One region of the Priestia aryabhattai genome, then DNA from elsewhere that is predicted to be linked to it. Evidence: predicted binding sites of a transcription regulator. Region 1 holds the regulator's gene; each other region holds the start of a gene.
The links. Region 1 encodes Rex, which represses fermentation and respiration genes when NADH is low (regulators of the CRP and FNR family bind a similar motif). Its sites were predicted from a motif close to TTGTGAAATATTTCACAA; they were not measured.
Positions count from the first base shown of each region.

Region 2: a site for Rex is predicted at 2,666-2,683, ahead of nirB (nitrite reductase large subunit NirB). Genes of this name have one in related genera too.
Region 3: a site for Rex is predicted at 2,464-2,481, ahead of M3225_RS21260 (anion permease). Genes of this name have one in related genera too.
Region 4: a site for Rex is predicted at 2,163-2,180, ahead of M3225_RS21695 (AtpZ/AtpI family protein). Genes of this name have one in related genera too.

Region 1 covers NZ_JAMBOQ010000019.1:4,456-9,179, reverse strand. The annotation lists gene groES (co-chaperone GroES) at 1-280, opposite strand, end outside; gene M3225_RS28215 (CPBP family intramembrane glutamic endopeptidase) at 580-1,308, shown strand; gene M3225_RS28210 (YdiK family protein) at 1,305-1,532, shown strand; gene tatC (twin-arginine translocase subunit TatC) at 1,558-2,313, opposite strand; gene tatA (twin-arginine translocase TatA/TatE family subunit) at 2,329-2,514, opposite strand; gene M3225_RS28195 (redox-sensing transcriptional repressor Rex) at 2,568-3,206, opposite strand; gene M3225_RS28190 (ABC-F family ATP-binding cassette domain-containing protein) at 3,665-4,724, shown strand, end outside.
Region 2 covers NZ_JAMBOQ010000003.1:402,862-407,585, reverse strand. The annotation lists gene nirD (nitrite reductase small subunit NirD) at 1-7, opposite strand, end outside; gene nirB (nitrite reductase large subunit NirB) at 26-2,440, opposite strand; gene M3225_RS15155 (SGNH/GDSL hydrolase family protein) at 3,170-3,916, opposite strand; gene M3225_RS15150 (sigma-70 family RNA polymerase sigma factor) at 4,383-4,724, shown strand, end outside.
Region 3 covers NZ_JAMBOQ010000005.1:45,128-49,851, forward strand. The annotation lists gene M3225_RS21250 (PepSY domain-containing protein) at 1-942, shown strand, start outside; gene M3225_RS21255 (class I SAM-dependent rRNA methyltransferase) at 1,128-2,327, shown strand; gene M3225_RS21260 (anion permease) at 2,608-4,041, shown strand; gene M3225_RS21265 (alpha-amylase) at 4,070-4,724, opposite strand, start outside.
Region 4 covers NZ_JAMBOQ010000005.1:142,282-147,005, forward strand. The annotation lists gene M3225_RS21690 (S8 family serine peptidase) at 1-2,096, shown strand, start outside; gene M3225_RS21695 (AtpZ/AtpI family protein) at 2,394-2,615, shown strand; gene M3225_RS21700 (ATP synthase subunit I) at 2,622-2,993, shown strand; gene atpB (F0F1 ATP synthase subunit A) at 3,012-3,722, shown strand; gene atpE (F0F1 ATP synthase subunit C) at 3,813-4,025, shown strand; gene M3225_RS21715 (F0F1 ATP synthase subunit B) at 4,128-4,646, shown strand; gene M3225_RS21720 (F0F1 ATP synthase subunit delta) at 4,643-4,724, shown strand, end outside.

The sequences.
Region 1 (4,724 bases):
CGATTACAGCTAAAATGTCGCTTTCGCGTAAAATTAAGTATTCAGTACCTTCATATTTCACTTCAGTACCCGCATATTTTGAGAAGATGATACGATCGCCTGCAGCTACTTCTAAAGCTACACGCTCACCGCTTTCTAATACTCGGCCAGTACCAACAGCAACAATTTTACCCTCTTGCGGTTTTTCTTTTGCACTGTCCGGTAATACGATACCGCTTGCTGTTTTTTCCTCAGATTTTACAAGTTCAATCACTACGCGATCACCTAATGGCTTTAACAAGTGAAACAACCTCCTCAAATAATATGTTTGCATTTTTATTAGCACTCAACCTCAACGAGTGCTAACACAATTATTATATTAAAACAAAGTGGGTTTTTTTTGCAAGTATTAAACAAAAAAAATTTAAAATTTACGAAAACTACATATAATAGCCTTAGATTTCGACGATTTTGAGAAATAAAGCATTCTTTTCTCTGTTCAATAATATGTATGTTACAATACGAGCAAGAAGAAATTACTAACTTTACAGTACTTCTTCGACATATATACATAAAAACCTTTTAAAGGAGTATAGAAGATTGGAAAAACGTTATTGGTATGTTATCCTCACCTACATCCTTATGCAGTTTTCAGGAGTTGTTGGTATACCGCTGTTAAAGTTAACAGGAATGTTTGATCAATATCCAGTTCGGACAGCGAATGTCATGCTTTTGACTTATTGGACCATCATTAGCTTTATCCTTGGTTTACTTATTGTCTTACTGCTGCTGCGCCGTGACATGTCCATGCGTATTGAACATGCTGGAAAAACGATTGCTGTTGTCTGGTCAGTCCTTGGTGTGTTTCTGGCTATGGCTGGTCAAGCTGTAGCAGGTATGGTTGAGCACGCTCTTGGCATTACTCAAGTATCTGAAAACACACAAAATATTGTTAATCTTGTTAAAGCAACACCTTTCCTAATTGTGGTTACCTCTGTTATTGGACCAATTCTAGAAGAGATTATTTTCCGAAAAATTATTTTCGGCTCTCTTCACAAACGATACAATTTCTTTATCTCTGCATTTATTAGTTCCCTTATTTTCGCTGCGGTACACTGGGATTTCAAACATTTACTCGTGTATACAGCCATGGGATTTGTATTTGCATTCCTTTATGCAAGAACGAAACTAATTGTTGTACCTATTATTGCTCATGTGTTGATGAACACAATCGTAATTTTATCTCAAACTGTCTTTTTAGATAAAATTACAGAAATGCAAAAACAAGCAGAACAAATGCAGTTTATTTTTGGAGGCATGTTTTTATGAAGAATATCCCTTTAACACGAGGGTTTATTTATATTATTATGGGGATTTTATTTACCTACCTGGCTATTCAAAATGCTCAGGAAACCGTTTGGAATTTCCCCACAATCTTATTTGCACTCGTAGCCGCATTCGATTTCAGATTTGCCGTTCGCATCTTTATCTTGCACTATAAAATTAAAAAGTTGCAGCAGCAATATAAAAACCAAGATGATTCATCTAAATAAAAAAACCACTGTTTCAGTGGTTTTTTTACATACTTACATCTTCTCGTTCCTGCTCTGCCCTTGCCTTTAGCACTTTGCGATACGAAATGCGGGAAATAATGATGCTAATTTCATACAAAATTAAGAGCGGCACTGTCACCATCATATGCGAAAGCAATTCCGGTGGTGTAATGAGCGCAGCAATAACTAGCAGTACAAAATAGGCATACTTTCGAATTTGAGATAAAAACATAGGTGTTATAATTCCTAATCGCGTCAAAAACATAACGACGACAGGAAGCTGAAACAACAAGCCAAATGGCAGTGTAAGCTGCATTAAAAAAGAAAAGTATTCATTAATGCCAATCACTTGGTTTACATTCAGCTCATCAGAAACGCGCGTCATAAAATCGACGACAAATGGAAACAACACAAAATAAGAAAAAGAGACGCCGCCAATAAAGAGAAAAATGGAAACAGGAATATATCCAAGCGTTACCTTACGCTCTTTTTCATATAAACCAGGACTAATAAATGCCCAAAGTTGATACAGTGCAACAGGAGCTGCAAGTACACAGCCGATAATAACAGCAAATTGCATATAAATCTTGACTGGATCTGTTAACCTAAATGCATTCATCGTTAAATTTTTTGCCTCATCAGCATGCTGTAAATAGACAATTACCTTATCCGCTATGAAAAAGCCGACGACTGTGGCAATGACAAAGAAAAATAAAACAATTAAAATGCGTTTTCGCAGCTCTCCTATATGATCATATATTGACATTTCTTGTTCGGTCATAATATGATCACCCTTTTACTCTTTGTCATCTACTTGACGTTGTTTATCTTTTTCACAATCCTCGGACACACCGCTAGCGGCATGCTTAAACTCTCTAAGCGTTTGGCCCACTGATCTTCCTAGCTCCGGTAACCGTTTCGGTCCAAAAATCAGCAGTGCTACAATAGCAATAATAATCCAACTGCCTACTCCAATCCCCATATTCCCACTCTCCTTATTAATTTAGACTTAAGGAAATCGTAACACAGTCCATCCTATTCAACAGGATAATTTTTCAAAAAATAGACAAGCGACTGTAATTCCACAGCAAGATCAATATGATGCAGTCGAATCTCATCGGGTACGTTTAAGCGTGCAGGAGTGAAGTTTAAAATTCCTTTAATTCCACAGTTCACTAAACGATCGGTAATTTGCTGAGCAACAGTCGCAGGCACGGTTAAAATCGCTACTGAGATATCATCACTCATGTAATCTTCTAATTGGTCAAGATGATAGACCGGCACGTCGCCTACTTTCGTACCGACTTTATCTTCTATCACATCAAAAGCGCACTCAATTTTCGTGTTATTATTTTTAATAAAATTATAATTTAAAAAGGCTGTTCCTAGATTCCCTACACCAATCAATGCTACTTTTGTTACTTCGTCTTGGTCTAACGTTTTACGAAAAAATGTAAGTAAATAATTCACATTATAGCCGTATCCTTTTTTTCCTAATGCACCAAAGTAAGAAAAGTCCCGACGAATAGTAGCAGAATCAACTTTCACTGCTTCACTTAATTCCGCTGACGACACACGTTGTTTACCAGAAGCATGCAAATTTTTTATAAAACGATAATAAAGCGGCAATCGTTTAGCCGTTGCTTGTGGTATTTTTAATTGTTCAGTGTTCACGTTGTACCCCCTCAGTTCATGTATGTCATTACTAATATTTTCAAGTTATATTGCATTACCTTTCACAAAGCATCGAACGCTTTGAGGTAGCGCTTCCAATTCTCTCTCTTTTCTCTTGTTATATATATACTCCGTTTCACACCTTGATGGCTTTTGTCTATCCAGCACTACTTAAAGTCGGTAGCTAGAACCAAGCAATTAGCCCTTCAAAGGAGCCGTTTGTTAGTCATGACGGATTTTCTACATCAATCATATATAAGCTCAGAGATGCACTTATCTCTTATTTTAACATAGTATCCTGTATAAAATGTGCAGGTAAACTCATTTTATTTCATGAATCAAAACATTCTCTTCATCATTTGTTCTTGTCTCTCTACAAATTACAAACGCTTGTAGTAAGAACTTGTAGTTAAAAATATGTTAAAATACACTATGGATATACTACTAGAGGTGAAAAAATGATTATTCTACAATTGAACGGTATTACAAAATACTATGGAGCAGAACCCATTTTATCGAATATAAAGTTAGAAGTACAATCAAAAGACCGCATTGCCCTAGTGGGACGAAACGGTGCTGGTAAATCAACTTTATTAAAAATTATTGCTGAGCAACTTTCTTATGACAGCGGAGAAATTATTAAACCTAAAGGTGTTTCCATTGATTATATGGGACAAGATACAGTTCTTGAGTCAACACTCTCCATATGGGAAGAAATGATGACTGTCTTTGCTCCGTTAAAGAAGATGGAAAAAGAATTACGTACGCTTGAAACGAAGATGGGTGATCCAGACATTTTTAATGATTCAGTTCAATACGAAAAACTAACCAAAGAGTACGATCAGCTTCAAGTAACGTTTAAAGATTTAGGCGGCTATCAATATGAAGCGGATACAAGATCTATTCTTCACGGTTTCCGTTTTTCAAACTTTGACTATAGCACCCCTATTTCTTCCTTGAGCGGTGGACAAAAAACACGCTTGGCTCTTGCAAAACTGCTTTTAACAAAGCCTGATTTGCTTATTTTGGATGAGCCTACCAACCACTTAGATATTGAAACTTTAGCATGGCTGGAGCAGTTTCTGCAAGGGTATGAAGGAGCTATTTTAATCGTTTCACACGATCGTTACTTCCTTGATAAAGTCGTAAATCAAGTGTATGAAGTCATACAAAAAACAACGGTGAAGTACACGGGCAACTACTCTAAATACCTTGTACAAAAAGCAGAGCGATATGAAAAAGAATTGCGTCAGTACGAAAAGCAGCAGGATGAGGTCGCAAAACTGAATGATTTTATTCAGCGAAACATCGCCCGCGCATCGACTACAAAACGTGCGCAAAGCAGACGTAAACAGCTCGATCGAATGGAGTTAATAAATCGACCCAACGAAGGTGAAAAATCAGCTAGTTTTTCGTTTGAAATTGAGCGTCAAAGCGGAAATGAAGTCTTAAATCTCGAAAACGTGTCCATAGGATATGATGAACACAAATATGTCGTCCAGCAGGCAAACCTTCGCA
Region 2 (4,724 bases), on a different contig from region 1:
TCACCATCTTTATTTCCCCCCAGCTTTATGATGTGACAACTGTTTCGAACAGCTCTTTTTTCGTCTTTTTGCTTTCGACGATTTCTTTCCAAGGATCACGGTACGTAGATAACGCTTCGTCCATACGCATATTCAGCTCTCTTCTCGTTTCAGCGTCATCAAGCACTGATTGAATGTGCGAAAGTCCCATGCGCTCAATCCATGCAGACGTACGCTCTAAGTAATTAGCCGTTTCTCGGTAATACTGCAAATAAGCTCCTGTGATGTCCATCACTTCTTCGTCTGTTTTTACTTTATACAACAAATCTCCTCCGCGAAGATGCGTACCTCCATTTCCGCCCACGTAAATTTCCCAGCCGCCGTCAATTCCAATAAAGCCAATATCTTTAATGCCTGACTCAGCACAGCTTCTCGGACAAGCAGATACAGCCATTTTCACTTTATGAGGCGTCCATAGTCCTTCAAATTTTTTCTCAAGCGCAATCCCAACACCCATTGAATCCTGCGTACCAAAACGGCAAAACTGTTCGCCGACGCATGTTTTTACGGTCCGCAGTGACTTGCCGTAAGCATAGCCAGAAGGCATATCTAACTCTTCCCATACGCTAGGCAAATCTTCTTTTTTGACACCAAACAAATCAAGACGCTGTCCACCCGTCACTTTTACTAACGGAATCTCATATTTATCAACGACGTCTGCAATCCGTCGTAAATCTTCTGCGTTTGTGACGCCTCCGTACATGCGAGGAACAACAGAATACGTGCCGTCTTTTTGAATATTTGCGTGCATGCGCTCATTAACAAATCGTGATTCGCGTTCGTCAACATACCCGGTCGGATTCACCATACCTAAATAATAGTTTAGCGCCGGACGGCATTTCGAACAGCCTTCTTCATTATTCCATCCAAGTACATTCATGACTTCACGCGTATGCGAAAGTCCTTTTGCTTTAATTTCTTCTACAACTTCATCTCGTGACAGAGTCGTACAGCCGCAAATCGCTTCTTTTTGAGCCGCCGCGTCAAAGTCAGCACCAAGAGTATGCTGAAGCACTTCCGCCACAAGCGGTTTACATCCTCCGCAAGAACGAGAGGCACTTGTACAAGCTTTGATTTCATCAACCGATGAGCATCCTTGTTTTTGTATAGCTTCTACAATCGTACCTTTTGATACGCCGTTACAGCCGCAAATAATATCATCCGCGCTCATGCTTGCTACTAAGCTTTCACCCGCGTCACCGCCAGATGGCTGTAAAATCGACACTTTCGCGACATCCGATACATCTTCTTGCTTTTGAATCATTGAAAACAGTCGATTTCCGTCGCTGCTGTCTCCAAAAAGAACGGCTCCTACGATTTGATTGCCTCGCAGAACAAGCTTTTTATAAATGCCGTCTTGTTCATCGAACACTTTGATCGCTTTTTTCTCTTCATCTTCCGTGAAGTCTCCTGCTGAAAACACTTCAACCCCTGATACTTTTAGCTGCGTTGATAAAACCGACCCTTCATAAGGAACTTTTTCTGCACCGCAAATCGCTTTTGCTAATGCTTTTCCTTGTTCATACAGAGGTGCCACTAGTCCGTATACCATTCCTCTATGCTCTGCACATTCTCCAACGGCGTAGATGTTTGGGATATCCGTTTGCATATAGTCATTCACGACAATTCCTCGGTTTACGGTAAGTCCCGCTTCTTTTGCAAGCTGGACATTTGGTTTAATTCCAACGGCCATCACCACTAAATCAGCTTCTAAAAAAGTACCGTCTTTAAAAGATAGACCTTCAACTCGTTCATCGCCGACGATTTCCGCCGTTTGTTTTTCCAACAAAAACTTCATGCCTTGTTTTTCTAATTCGTTTTGAAGCAATTTGCCGGCCGTTGGATCGAGCTGACGTTCCATTAAATACGGAGCTAGATGAATCACAGATACGTCCATCCCCAAATTTAACAATCCGCGCGCTGCTTCTAATCCAAGCAGTCCGCCTCCAATAACCGCTGCTTTTTTATACTGCTGAGATGCCTGCAGCATTTCGTCCGTGTCTTTTATATCTCGAAAAGCCGTGACTCCTTTTTTATCAGATCCTGGAATTGGAAGAATAAAAGGAAGAGAGCCCGTTGCTAAAATCAATTCATCATACGATTCTACTCTGCCGTTGTTTGTCGCTACTTCTTTTTTTATCGAATCGATACTAGTAACCGTTTCGCCTGTATATAATGTAATATTGTTTTCTTGATACCAGTTCCAATCGTTTAACGTAATGTCTTCAACATTCGTATCTCCTTGCAGCACTTTTGATAATAAAATACGATTATAGTTCGGATGCGGCTCACTTCCGAAAATCGTAATCTCAAACGCTTCGTTTGAAACCTTCAATACTTCTTCAATCGCTCGAACTCCAGCCATTCCATTTCCAATCAATACGAGTTTCTTTTTTTGCACGTTCCATTCCTCCCCTGGCGTCTATACCTGCTTGTTTCAAAGATATATTTTCTATGCATCTTTAAAGATATACTTAAGATATATGAATTTTCTGAATCGTTCAACTTGTGTGTCAGATTATCTAACACGGTTATGGTATGTATGCGATTCCATTGCTTTAGCAGCAAGCAAAAAAAATAAGTGGTCTAATTATGTTTTAATTTGTATCATCCTCTGCATTTTATTTTGTGATATTTTTCACAACGTTAATGTAACAAGAATACAGAACCTGGGCTATGATAAAAGTCACTCCTATTAAAAATGATCAATGGTTTCATAGTCTTGTTCTAAAGACTCTGGTTAGTATCGTGGCATCTATCTTTTTATCAGCATGTAAATTGATTATTGCGGATATCGCGGGCCAAGGACTTCTGAATGTTTATATGCTAAAAATAAGAAGTTTCGAAAATTCTTTATAAAGAATTTTTTAAACAAAACGTTCTTTATAGTATTTACTATCACTCTTATATTCTTTATAATGAAAATAAAGAACCTTTATAAAGAACAGAACAGAGAATTATCATGCCACTCGTAAACATCAAAAAACTTTGGACTCATTTGGGAATTTTTGGATTTAAGCTTTATAAGTGTAGAGATGCAAAAAGCTACTACTATAAAACAAGGAAAAGTCATAATCTAATAAAATTATAAAAAACAAGCCCTATTTCTTTTGAAATAGGGCTTGTCTTTTCATTTTCCCGTAAACCAATTCACAACATAATCTCCCCACACTTCATTTCCTTTTTTCGTTAAATTGCCGCTGTCTTTATTTATATATTCTCCTAAATGAAACGGCCAAATGAGCGAGTGATTCATATAATACACCCAATTTGCTTCAGAGACTCCCCTAATTGCTTCTACCCCTTCTTCATAGGACTCCGTTTGTGAAATATATGGCTGTGATGGCTGAATCATAAGGGTTTTTTTCAAGTCTTTGAGCTGATGAATTAGCTCGTCTGTATTTTCAAGCGTCTCATCTAGCGTAAGGTGCTGATAATCATTTTTAAGAGGTGCTTCGAAAAGAATAATGTTTGGCTGAAGTTGATCAATTTGATCGGCAATATGTGAGGATAAAAGCTCATCAGTTGTTAGGCTGCCGTATGAAAGTGTTTTAACCGTAAATACATCACTTCCATATGCGGCTGCTAGCTCTTTTTTTAACTGCTGTGGCCACCCTGCTTCCTTTGCGGACGTGGCAAGCACAAGAGTCAGAGGTTTTTTATTTGCAATAGATGACTCAATTTGCTTTGTGATAAAGTCTGGAAGATTTTTTGTATAAGCAGATACATCGGAAAACTGTTTTTCTCTATGTACAACAGCGGACTTCACTTCACTTGCCTGTGCTTCGGTTTGTTCCTGCCAATAATGCATCCCCGCATATATCACCGCCCCACACAAAACAGCCGCCGCCACATTTACCCCAACCGTCGCCTTCATTCAATCTCCCCTTTTACCCCATTTTAAGAACCAAATATATTCTATTATTCAATCTTCACTCTACATTTAATAGGATAACCAAACAAACACGGACACACTCCCTCGAACTTGCCTTCAAAGGTCCACCTGTCCGGATGAGACCAGCCCGCAAGGGAGAGGCTCAGCCGGACAGGTCTAGCAACTCTAGCATAACCGCTCTTTGGTTATGCTAGAGTTGCTACATCGATATAAACATATTATAGATTAGTAGGATTGGGGATGGGGGACCTTTCGTACGTAAAATCTCTACAAATACACGTATACTTCGCATATTTTCTAGCGAAACGTGAAGTTTCCGGGGAAATTACGTCACGTTTCTTAAAAAGAAAACATAATGTACGTTCATTCGCGCGTGTGATCTTCCCCTTGTACAGTAGAGATACCGGCGGAATACAGCAAAAACGCGTTTTTGAAAAAGGAATGCTAGATGCAAAAAGACTCGTTCGATCAAATCGCTTCATCTTTTCATCCATTAATTGTGTCGATGATTAAAAAACTTCATATTTACAAAGACTACGACGAATATTATCAAATTGCTTTGATTGGTTTATGGAGAGCGTATCAAAAATTTGATGAAAGCAAAGGCTCTTTTTCCGCTTATGCCTACACAACGGTGCGCGGTACCATCCTTTCTCATTTAAAAGGCACCATTTTATACGAAGAACGCGAAACACCAGCTGAGCAGAACCTGCTTTCACTAAACGAAGATCCCGCTCTTCCCGTCCCGCTAGAAGCTGAAATCATCAAGCAGCATATCGAACATTTAACA
Region 3 (4,724 bases), on a different contig from region 1:
GCGAAGGCAGGAACAATTGAACATGTGAGTATCTCCCAAGCGCAGGCAAAAGGCATTGCTCTGCAAGATTGCAAAGGGACAGTCACATCTACGGAATTTAAGCAGGAATCAAGCGTTTATGTGATTACAATTGTAACGAATAACCTTGAGCAAAGAATCGTAGAAGTAAGTGCAAGCACTGGAAAAGTAGTGAAGAAACAAGAAGTGAAGTTATGGACACAAAATCAAGTGAAAGAATCCGTTTCTAAGCAGTATAAAGGTGCGATTCAATCTATTACATTTAATAAAGAAACGCGTGAATATAAGATTATTGTAGTAGATGGAAAAGTAGAATATACGTTAACTGTGGATGGACTTACAGGAAAAGTCATTCATGAGAATAAAAAAGAGTTGCAACCAATTTCGGAGCAAAAAATAAAAGAAGCAGCCGCTAAACAATACAGTGGTTACGTATATAGTCTTGAGTTTAAAGAAGCCAATAATCAGTATGTTGCAGTGATTCTTAAAGATAGCACTCAATATACAGTAACGTTAGATGCTTTGACAGGAAAAGTAGTTAATACCTCTAAGCAAGCAGTGAAGCTATTAACGAGACAAGATGCAAAAGATCTTGCATTGGCTACATATGCAGGTAACGTGAGAATGGTAGAATACGACCAAAACGCAGCGATTTTTACAGTAAAAGTAATCAAAGATAATACGGAGTATACAGTCACAATCGATGCTGTTTCGGGTAAAATCACACATATAAAACAAGATAAACTTCAGCCATTAACTGAAAATGCTGTAAAAGCTCTTGCTTTAAAACATCAAGAAGGAAAAGTAGAGCACGTTGAGCTTACAACAGAGAACTCAATAACTGTATACGTAGTAACGGTAATAAACGGAAGCAAGCAGCAGAAGCTTAAGTTCGATGCTTATACGGGACAAGAGTGCTCATAACTTTTCATCTTAAAACATACATTTTATTTTTCATTCATATCAAGCAGAGGATGCTTCAAGGCACCCTCTGCTTTTCTATTTGTAACTAGAAACATTACCGGTTATCTATGTTAAGATAAATGTAGATTATTCTCGTAAAATGGATAGAACTAGAATGAACTAAATTAAATAGATAGGGTGTACACATGAGAAAAGAAGTACAAGTTATAGCCAAAGAAGCTTTTATTAAAAAAGTGAACAAGAGTTATCCACTCATTGAAAAAGATGCGCTTATTGATGGTCATAAACTGCAAGAAGAAGGCGTTATTATTAACTTAGTGACTCCGAAGAATCAATTTTTAGCCAAAGGATATTATGGAAAACAAAATAAAGGCTACGGATGGATTCTTACGAAGAACAAAAGTGAGAAAATTGATGCGGCATTTTTTGCACGAAAAATTCAGCAGGCTATTGCATCTCGTCACGATTTTTATGCGTCTGAAGATACAACTGCTTTTCGCGTATTTAATAGTGAAGGTGACGGAATTGGCGGCTTGATTATTGATTATTATGACGGATATTACGTCACGAGTTGGTATAGTGAAGGAATTTATCAATTCAAAGACTACGTCATTGAAGCCTTAAAATCTGCGCCTAACTTTAAAGGGCTGTACCAAAAAAAACGTTTTAACGTAAAAGGGCAGTATATTGAAGAAGATGATTTTGTAGCAGGAGATAAAGGTGAATTCCCTTTAATTGTTAAAGAAAATGGTATCCGTTTTGCTGTTCACTTAAATGATGGAGCGATGGTTGGGGTCTTTTTAGATCAGCGAGACGTCCGTAAAACGATTCGAGATAAATATGCAAAAGGAAAGAACGTGCTAAATATGTTTTCGTATACGGGCGCATTTTCAGTGGCGGCCGCTCTTGGAGGAGCTACTAAAACAACAAGTGTCGATTTAGCCAATCGTAGCTTGGCAAAAACAATTGAGCAATTTAGTGTAAATGGAATTGATCATGAGGCACAAGACATTATTGTAGAAGATGTTTTCAAGTATTTTAAATATGCAGTCAAGAAGAACATGACGTTCGATCTTGTGGTGTTAGATCCGCCGAGCTTTGCTAAGTCGAAGAAGCATACGTTTAGCGCAGCAAAAGACTACAAAGATTTATTAAAAGAAGCCATTGCCCTTACAAAGCCAAATGGTGTCATTGTGGCATCTACGAACGCAAGTAATTTTGATATGAAAAAATTCCATTCGTTTATTGAAAAAGCTTTTAACGAAAAGGGGGAACGTTACAAAATGATGGAGCAGTTCTCTCTTCCAGCTGATTTTAAAACAATAAAAGAATTTAAGTCAGGTAATTATCTAAAAGTCGTGTTTATTCAAAAAGTAAATCGCTAAATACAAGGCTGCATGATAAACTCATGCAGTTTTATTTATTGTGACTAAAATAACGTTTACAAGCTATTTTGAAGTGAAGAAAATGAAGGTGAAAGATAAATATTGTCAATATGTATGATAAAATGATAAAGGAACTATGCTCAACACTTCACAATTTTACAATATCATCCTTATGAAACGTATTTTTACAATTATTTTATTTTAAATGGGACAAGTATTGTGTACGAAGCGGAAAGAGCATACTACTACTATTATTTAAAAACATGAAAGGAGAAAGATTATGGCTGAAACAACAAAAAAGCCTGCTGGCGAAGTAAAATTTATTCCTTTATTAATTTGTCTGGCAATCGGACTTATTTTATGGTTTATTACACCTCCTTCCGGACTTGATGTGAAGGCTTGGCACTTATTCGCTATTTTTGTGGCTACTATCGTAGGGCTTATCATTAAACCATTGCCATTAGGCAGTGTAGCTATTTTATCTTTAACCATTATTGTATTAACTAATACATTAACACTTGAACAATCGCTCAGCGGTTTTCAAAATACGACGATTTGGTTAATCGTTATTGCATTCTTTATTTCTAGAGGTTTTATTAAGACTGGTCTAGGAACAAGGGTTGCCTATATCTTTGTTCGGTTGTTCGGTAAAAAGACGTTGGGATTATCTTATTCTCTTATCGTAAGCGACTTGCTTTTATCACCTGCAATGCCGTCTAATACAGCACGAGCTGGAGGGATTATTCTTCCAATCATTCGTTCCTTATCTGAAACATATGGCTCAAGAACTGGAGACGGTACGGAGCGTAGAGTTGGTGCTTTCTTAACAAAAGTATCGTTTCAAGGAGATATGATTACATCCGCTATGTTCGTAACGGCAATGGCGGCCAATCCTCTTGCTGTTAAAATGACAGAACAAATTACAGGGAAGACTATTTCATGGGTTGGCTGGGCAGCGGCTGCAATCGTACCTGGAATTATTAGTTTAATTGTTATTCCGCTTGTTATTTATAAGCTGTATCCCCCAGAATTAAAAGAAACACCGGAAGCATCTGAAATTGCAGTAAAAAAACTAAATGAGATGGGTCCACTAAAGAAAGAAGAATGGTATATGATCGGCGTATTTTTACTTCTTCTTGTGCTGTGGATTTTTGGCGCTAATTTAAATATTAATGCAACAACGACTGCTTTTATTGGTCTATGTACGCTGCTTTTAACGCAAGTATTAAGCTGGTCAGACATAAAAAAAGAACAGGGAGCATGGGATACATTAGTCTGGTTTGCTGTTTTGGTTATGATGGCAACCTTCTTAAATGATCTAGGCATGATCCCTTGGTTTAGTGATTTGATGAAAGGCACTGTTAGTCATATGTCTTGGATGACGGCATTGATTGTACTAGCTATTGCGTATTTTTATTCTCACTACTTTTTTGCGAGTAACACGGCTCATGTCAGCGCTATGTACGCAGCATTTTTATCTGTCATCGTGGCCGCTGGTGCGCCTCCGTTACTGTCAGCATTAATTTTAGCGTTCTTTAGCAATTTATTCGGCTGTTTAACTCACTACGGCAGTGGACCGGCACCGGTGTTCTTCGGTAGTGGATATGTAACACAGCAAAAGTGGTGGTCGCTCGGTTTTTTAATTTCAATTATTCATATTATCATTTGGATTGGAATTGGCGGCTTGTGGTGGAAACTGCTAGGTCTATGGTAAAAAAACAGTGGCGCAGGCCACTGTTTTTTTATGCTTCCGCCCAAACGGATACAGAGCCGCCATTTACAGGGAACTGTCCGTAGCCGTCTTCTTCAATCACAACTTGATCTTCTCTATTATTTGTGAAGTCAATCCACGTTTGTCCACTTCGGTGTTCGCCGACGAACATTCTCTTTTCGCCATCTTCGCCGTTTGAAATCACCACAGCACATCCAGACTTCTCAAATTCTTCTACACCATGCCTTACCCATCCAATGGTATTAGGGTGATCAAAATAATCGTCTTGCTGTCCGTATGCTTTGTCATAGCGTACGTGCAAGAGAGCAGAAATATCTTTTTCTTTTCCCTCAATTGGATGCTCTCCGCCTATCCCAAAATAGTCTCCGTAAAACACACAAGGATAGCCATCTTCACGAAGTAAAATTAGAGCGTAAGCACTTTGTTTGAACCAATCTTCTACCCAAGATTCTAAAGATTCATTTGGCTGAGAGTCATGGTTATCTACAAATGTGACAACATTCAAAGGATGAGTCTTGACCAATGTATCATCAAAAATCGTGGTTAAATCAAAATCTCTTCCTTGCTGAGAGGCTTCATGCAGTTTGTAATGCAGCGATACGTCAAACAAATCAATTTGATAATCAATAACGTCTAAAAATTCCTGACAGGCTGTTAACTCTGGA
Region 4 (4,724 bases), on a different contig from region 1:
ATCACCAGCAAAAATCAATAATTGTGATGATCGAAAAAGAAAAGTTCACGGAATTTAAAAGTCAGCTGCAAAAAAATTATCCTAATATAAAGATTAAGAGCGAATTTCACACGGTGTTTACAGGACTTTCGTTAAATGGCTCCATCTCGGATTTGGAAAAACTATCTCGGAATCCATCTATTATTAGTTCACATTCTATTAAAAACTATCAGGTTACAGAAGAAAATAGCGTAACGTTCATTGGCTCAGAACAGGTAAGAGGCTTATTTGATACTCATAATCAGCGCTTAACAGGAAAAGGGATCAAAGTAGGCATCATCGATACGGGTGTTGATTATTCTCATCCCGATTTAAAACAAACCTACAGGGGAGGGTATGATGTAATCGATGAAGATTATGAGCCGATGGAAACCACTCGTGAGCAAGGAGAGCCTACTCTGCATGGCACTCATGTAGCTGGTATTATTGCAGCAAATGGAAACATTAAAGGCGTAGCACCTGAAGCAGAAATCTACGCATACCGAGCTCTTGGACCTGGAGGAGCTGGAACGTCTGAAAGTGTTATTCTAGCTATCGAAAAAGCAATTCAAGATGATGTAGATATTATTAATTTATCATTAGGAAATGATGTGAATGGCCCCGATTTACCAACAAGCTTAGCGTTAGATCGGGCTGTTGAAAAAGGAATTGTAACGGTTACATCTAGCGGCAATTCAGGTCCAGGTTTATGGACCGTGGGTTCTCCAGGTACAGCGGGAAAAGCTATTTCCGTTGGCGCTTCTGTTTCCCCGACAACAGTTCAATTTCTAACAATCGGATTTAATAAAGAAAAAATCATGATGGCGCCAGTAGAAGGGTCGCATCCATGGGCGTTTAATCAAACGCTGCGTGTAATAAATGAAGAATACTCCAAAGAGCAAAAGCATGCGTCGGGTAACGTCATTTTGCTAAAAGCAGAGGGAAATGCGGTTGAAAAAAAGATTAAACAAGCTGAACAGGCAGGAGCAAAAGCCGTTATTTTATATAGTCCGACCGAAAAAAGCATAATCGGTAAACTAAAAGAGTCAGTAAATATTCCAGTGATATGGGTAAGTAAAAAAAGCGGTGATATCATTAGTCAACACATTCAGTCTCAACAACCATACTTACGCACTGGCAAGCAAGTAGTGCAAGACTTGCTCACATCTTTCAGTTCAAGAGGGCCTGTAACGACTACTTGGGGAATCAAGCCGGACGTCGTCGCACCTGGTTACTTTATTAATAGTACAGTTCCCGGGGGATATGAACGCATGCATGGCACAAGTATGGCTGCGCCCCATGTAGCTGGAGCGTGCGCGCTTATTTTACAAGCTCACCCGAACTGGTCTCCTGAACAAGTTAAAGCTTCATTGATGAACACAAGTAAAGTGATGCAGCAGCTAAACGGCCAAACGTATCGCGTATATGAACAAGGAGCCGGAAGAATTCAAATAGCAAAAGCTGTCACAGCAGAATCTTTATTTTATCCATCTTCTTTATCTTTCGGTATTTTTACGCGTCCATCAAAGAAAGTCTTATCGTTTAAAATTGATAACCAGTCTGATAAAGCAAAAACGTATCGCTTAAACGTTCCCAAAGGGGATGAAGGAGTAAACTGGGATGTTCCATTGCCCGTCACGGTGCAGCCCCGTCAGACAAAAGAAATAGCTGTCACTTTATCAGTGCAGTCACGTTTTAAAAATAAAGGTATATATGACGGCTATTTGGAAATAAATGATTCACGTGAAACATTTTCGCTTCCTTATATGTACATGGTTAGTATTCCAGATTATCCTCGTGTCATGGGATTGCAAGTAGCAGCGGAAAAAGAGAAAAATACATATAGCTATGAACTGTTTTTGCCTGAAGGAGCAGATCAGTTAGGCGTTGGTCTTTTTGATAAGCAGTCTTTACAGTTTGTATCGTATTTAGATGTTGACGTTGATGTAGAAAGAGGCATGAGAAAACGAAAAATAACGATTGATGAATCGCTTGTACCGGGAGCGTACCAAATATTTGCATTTGTGAAAAAGCATAGACAAGAGCAAGTTGTACACAGTACAATAACGATTGAATGAACCTCTTTAAATGTTTTCATTTGAAGAGGTTTTATGTGTGGCAGAAATGTGAACAATAAGAAGAGATTGTGAAGTTTTTAGCTTAAACACATTGACATTAAATATACGCTATTGTATGCTTACAGGGAATATAAATGATAAGGTTTTCAACCTGTGAAAACCGTTGATATTTCTGCGTATTTTATTAGCTGTTTTTACCTTTTTTAGCAATTTTTTTTGCCTTCCTATCATATATTGAGCTATAAAAACGATAGAGAATTCGGAAAAAAGAAAATTTTGCAAAAGGGGTATGAGCTTATGAAAGATCGCAACCGTCATCCTTTGCAAGCGATGGCATTAGTGTCAATCATTCTATCACAGTTAGCAGGTTCAGTCTTAATTGGCTTATTCTCTGGAAGATGGGCTGATCAATGGCTTGACACCGAACCACTATTTTTGATTTTAGGCCTTCTTTCAGGGCTAGCAGCAGGTGTTTTTATGATGCTGCGGACAGTCCACCATTTTTTTTCAGGAGATTAATAATTCATGCAGGATTTGCAGCACGTTTTTCCAAGACTTCGTTCATACATATTGTATTTGTTAGCATTATACGTTCTCGGCTGGGGATTTACAAGTTATAAGGCTGTTTTTGCAGGTTTAATTTTAGGGACCGCCCTGAGTTTGTATAATTTGTGGAACTTAGTAAGAAAGTTTGAGCAGTTTGGACAGGCGTTGGATGAGGGGAAAAAGCCCCGTTCAATTGGGACTGTTGTAAGATTTGCAACAGCTGCTCTCGCAGTTGTGATTACCATCTCTTATCCAAAAACCTTTCATATTATTAGTGTAGTTGTGGGATTAATGACGTATTATGTTGTCATTATCATAGATTTAGTTGTTCAAAATATGCGTAGAAGATAGAAAGAGAGGTGAACACAGTTGGGTCATGAATCACCAACTATAGAGTTTCTAGGCCTTACTTTTAGTCAAAGTAACTTGCTTATGGTTACCGTAGCTTCTGTTATTGTATTCTTAATTGCAGTTTTATGTACTCGTACTCTTGCTATGAAGCCAAGCGGTGCACAAAACTTTATTGAATGGGTCTTAGATTTTGTTAAAGGACTCGTTAATAGCAATATGGATTGGAAAACAGGTGGCCGCTTTTTGACGCTAGGTGTAACTTTACTTATGTACATTTTTGTGTCAAATATGTTGGGTCTTCCATTTGCCATCGTGATTGACCATAACTTATGGTGGAAATCGCCAACCGCTGATCCAGCAATTACGCTGACGTTAGCCGTTATGGTAGTTGTACTATCACATTATTATGGTATTAAAATGCGAGGTTTCTCTGCATACACGAAAGATTACTTCAAGCCAATGGCATTTTTATTCCCGCTTAAGATTATCGAGGAGTTTGCCAATACGTTAACGCTTGGCCTTCGTCTTTACGGTAATATTTATGCTGGGGAAATTTTGTTAAGCTTGCTAGCTGGTTTAGCAACAACAGGCTTCCTAGGTACAATTGGAGCTGCTATTCCAATGCTTTTATGGCAAGGATTCAGTATTTTTGTAGGCGCAATTCAGGCCTTCATTTTCACAATGTTAACGATGGTTTATTTATCTCACAAAGTGAGTAGCGACCATTAATTTATAAAGCTTTGTTCAAGTAATACCCAATTTGGACAAAACAAAACTTAGTTAAACAAAATCATATATATTAAGGGAGGACTTTATAAAATGGGTTTAATAGCATCTGCAATTGCGATTGGTTTAGCGGCACTAGGTGCTGGTATTGGTAACGGTCTTATCGTTTCTAAGACGATTGAAGGCACAGCTCGCCAACCAGAAGCACGTGGTACATTAACTTCAATGATGTTCGTTGGGGTTGCCTTAGTTGAGGCGCTTCCAATTATCGCCGTAGTTATTGCATTCATGGTACAAGGTAAATAATAATGTGTTACATGTGGCGAAGATCATTCAAAAGAACCTTCGCCATTACTTTATGTCTTTAATAAGTAAATTATATATGTGGAGTCTCTGAAGGGAGTGAACATGGCCGTGTCGAACATGTTTGTGTTAGGAGCAGCAGGCATTAATGGTGGAGATATTCTTTTCCAATTAGTGATGTTCCTTATCCTACTTGCGTTACTTCAAAAATTCGCGTTTGGTCCTGTAATGGGAATCATGAAAAAACGTGAAGAGCATATTGCCGGTGAGATTGATGAAGCAGAAAAGCAAAATGAGGAAGCGAAGAAGCTTGTTGAAGAGCAGCGTGAAATCTTAAAGCAATCTCGTCAAGAAGTGCAAGTAATGATGGAAAACGCTAGAAAGTCTGCAGAAGATAAAAAAGAAGAAATCATTGCGGCAGCACGCGAAGAGTCTGAGCGTCTAAAAGCTGCAGCAAAACAAGAAATCGAACAGCAAAAAGATCAAGCAGTTGCTGCGTTACGTGAGCAAGTTGCTTCATTATCTGTTTTAATTGCGTCGAAAGTTATTGAAAAAGAACTTTCTGAACAAGATCAAGAGAAGTTAATTCATGAGTATATCCAAGAAGTAGGGGATGTACGATGAGTCAACCAGCTGTAGCGAAGCGCTATGCACTAGCTCTTTTTCAATTAGCAACAGAGAAACAGATGATCGATGAAATGC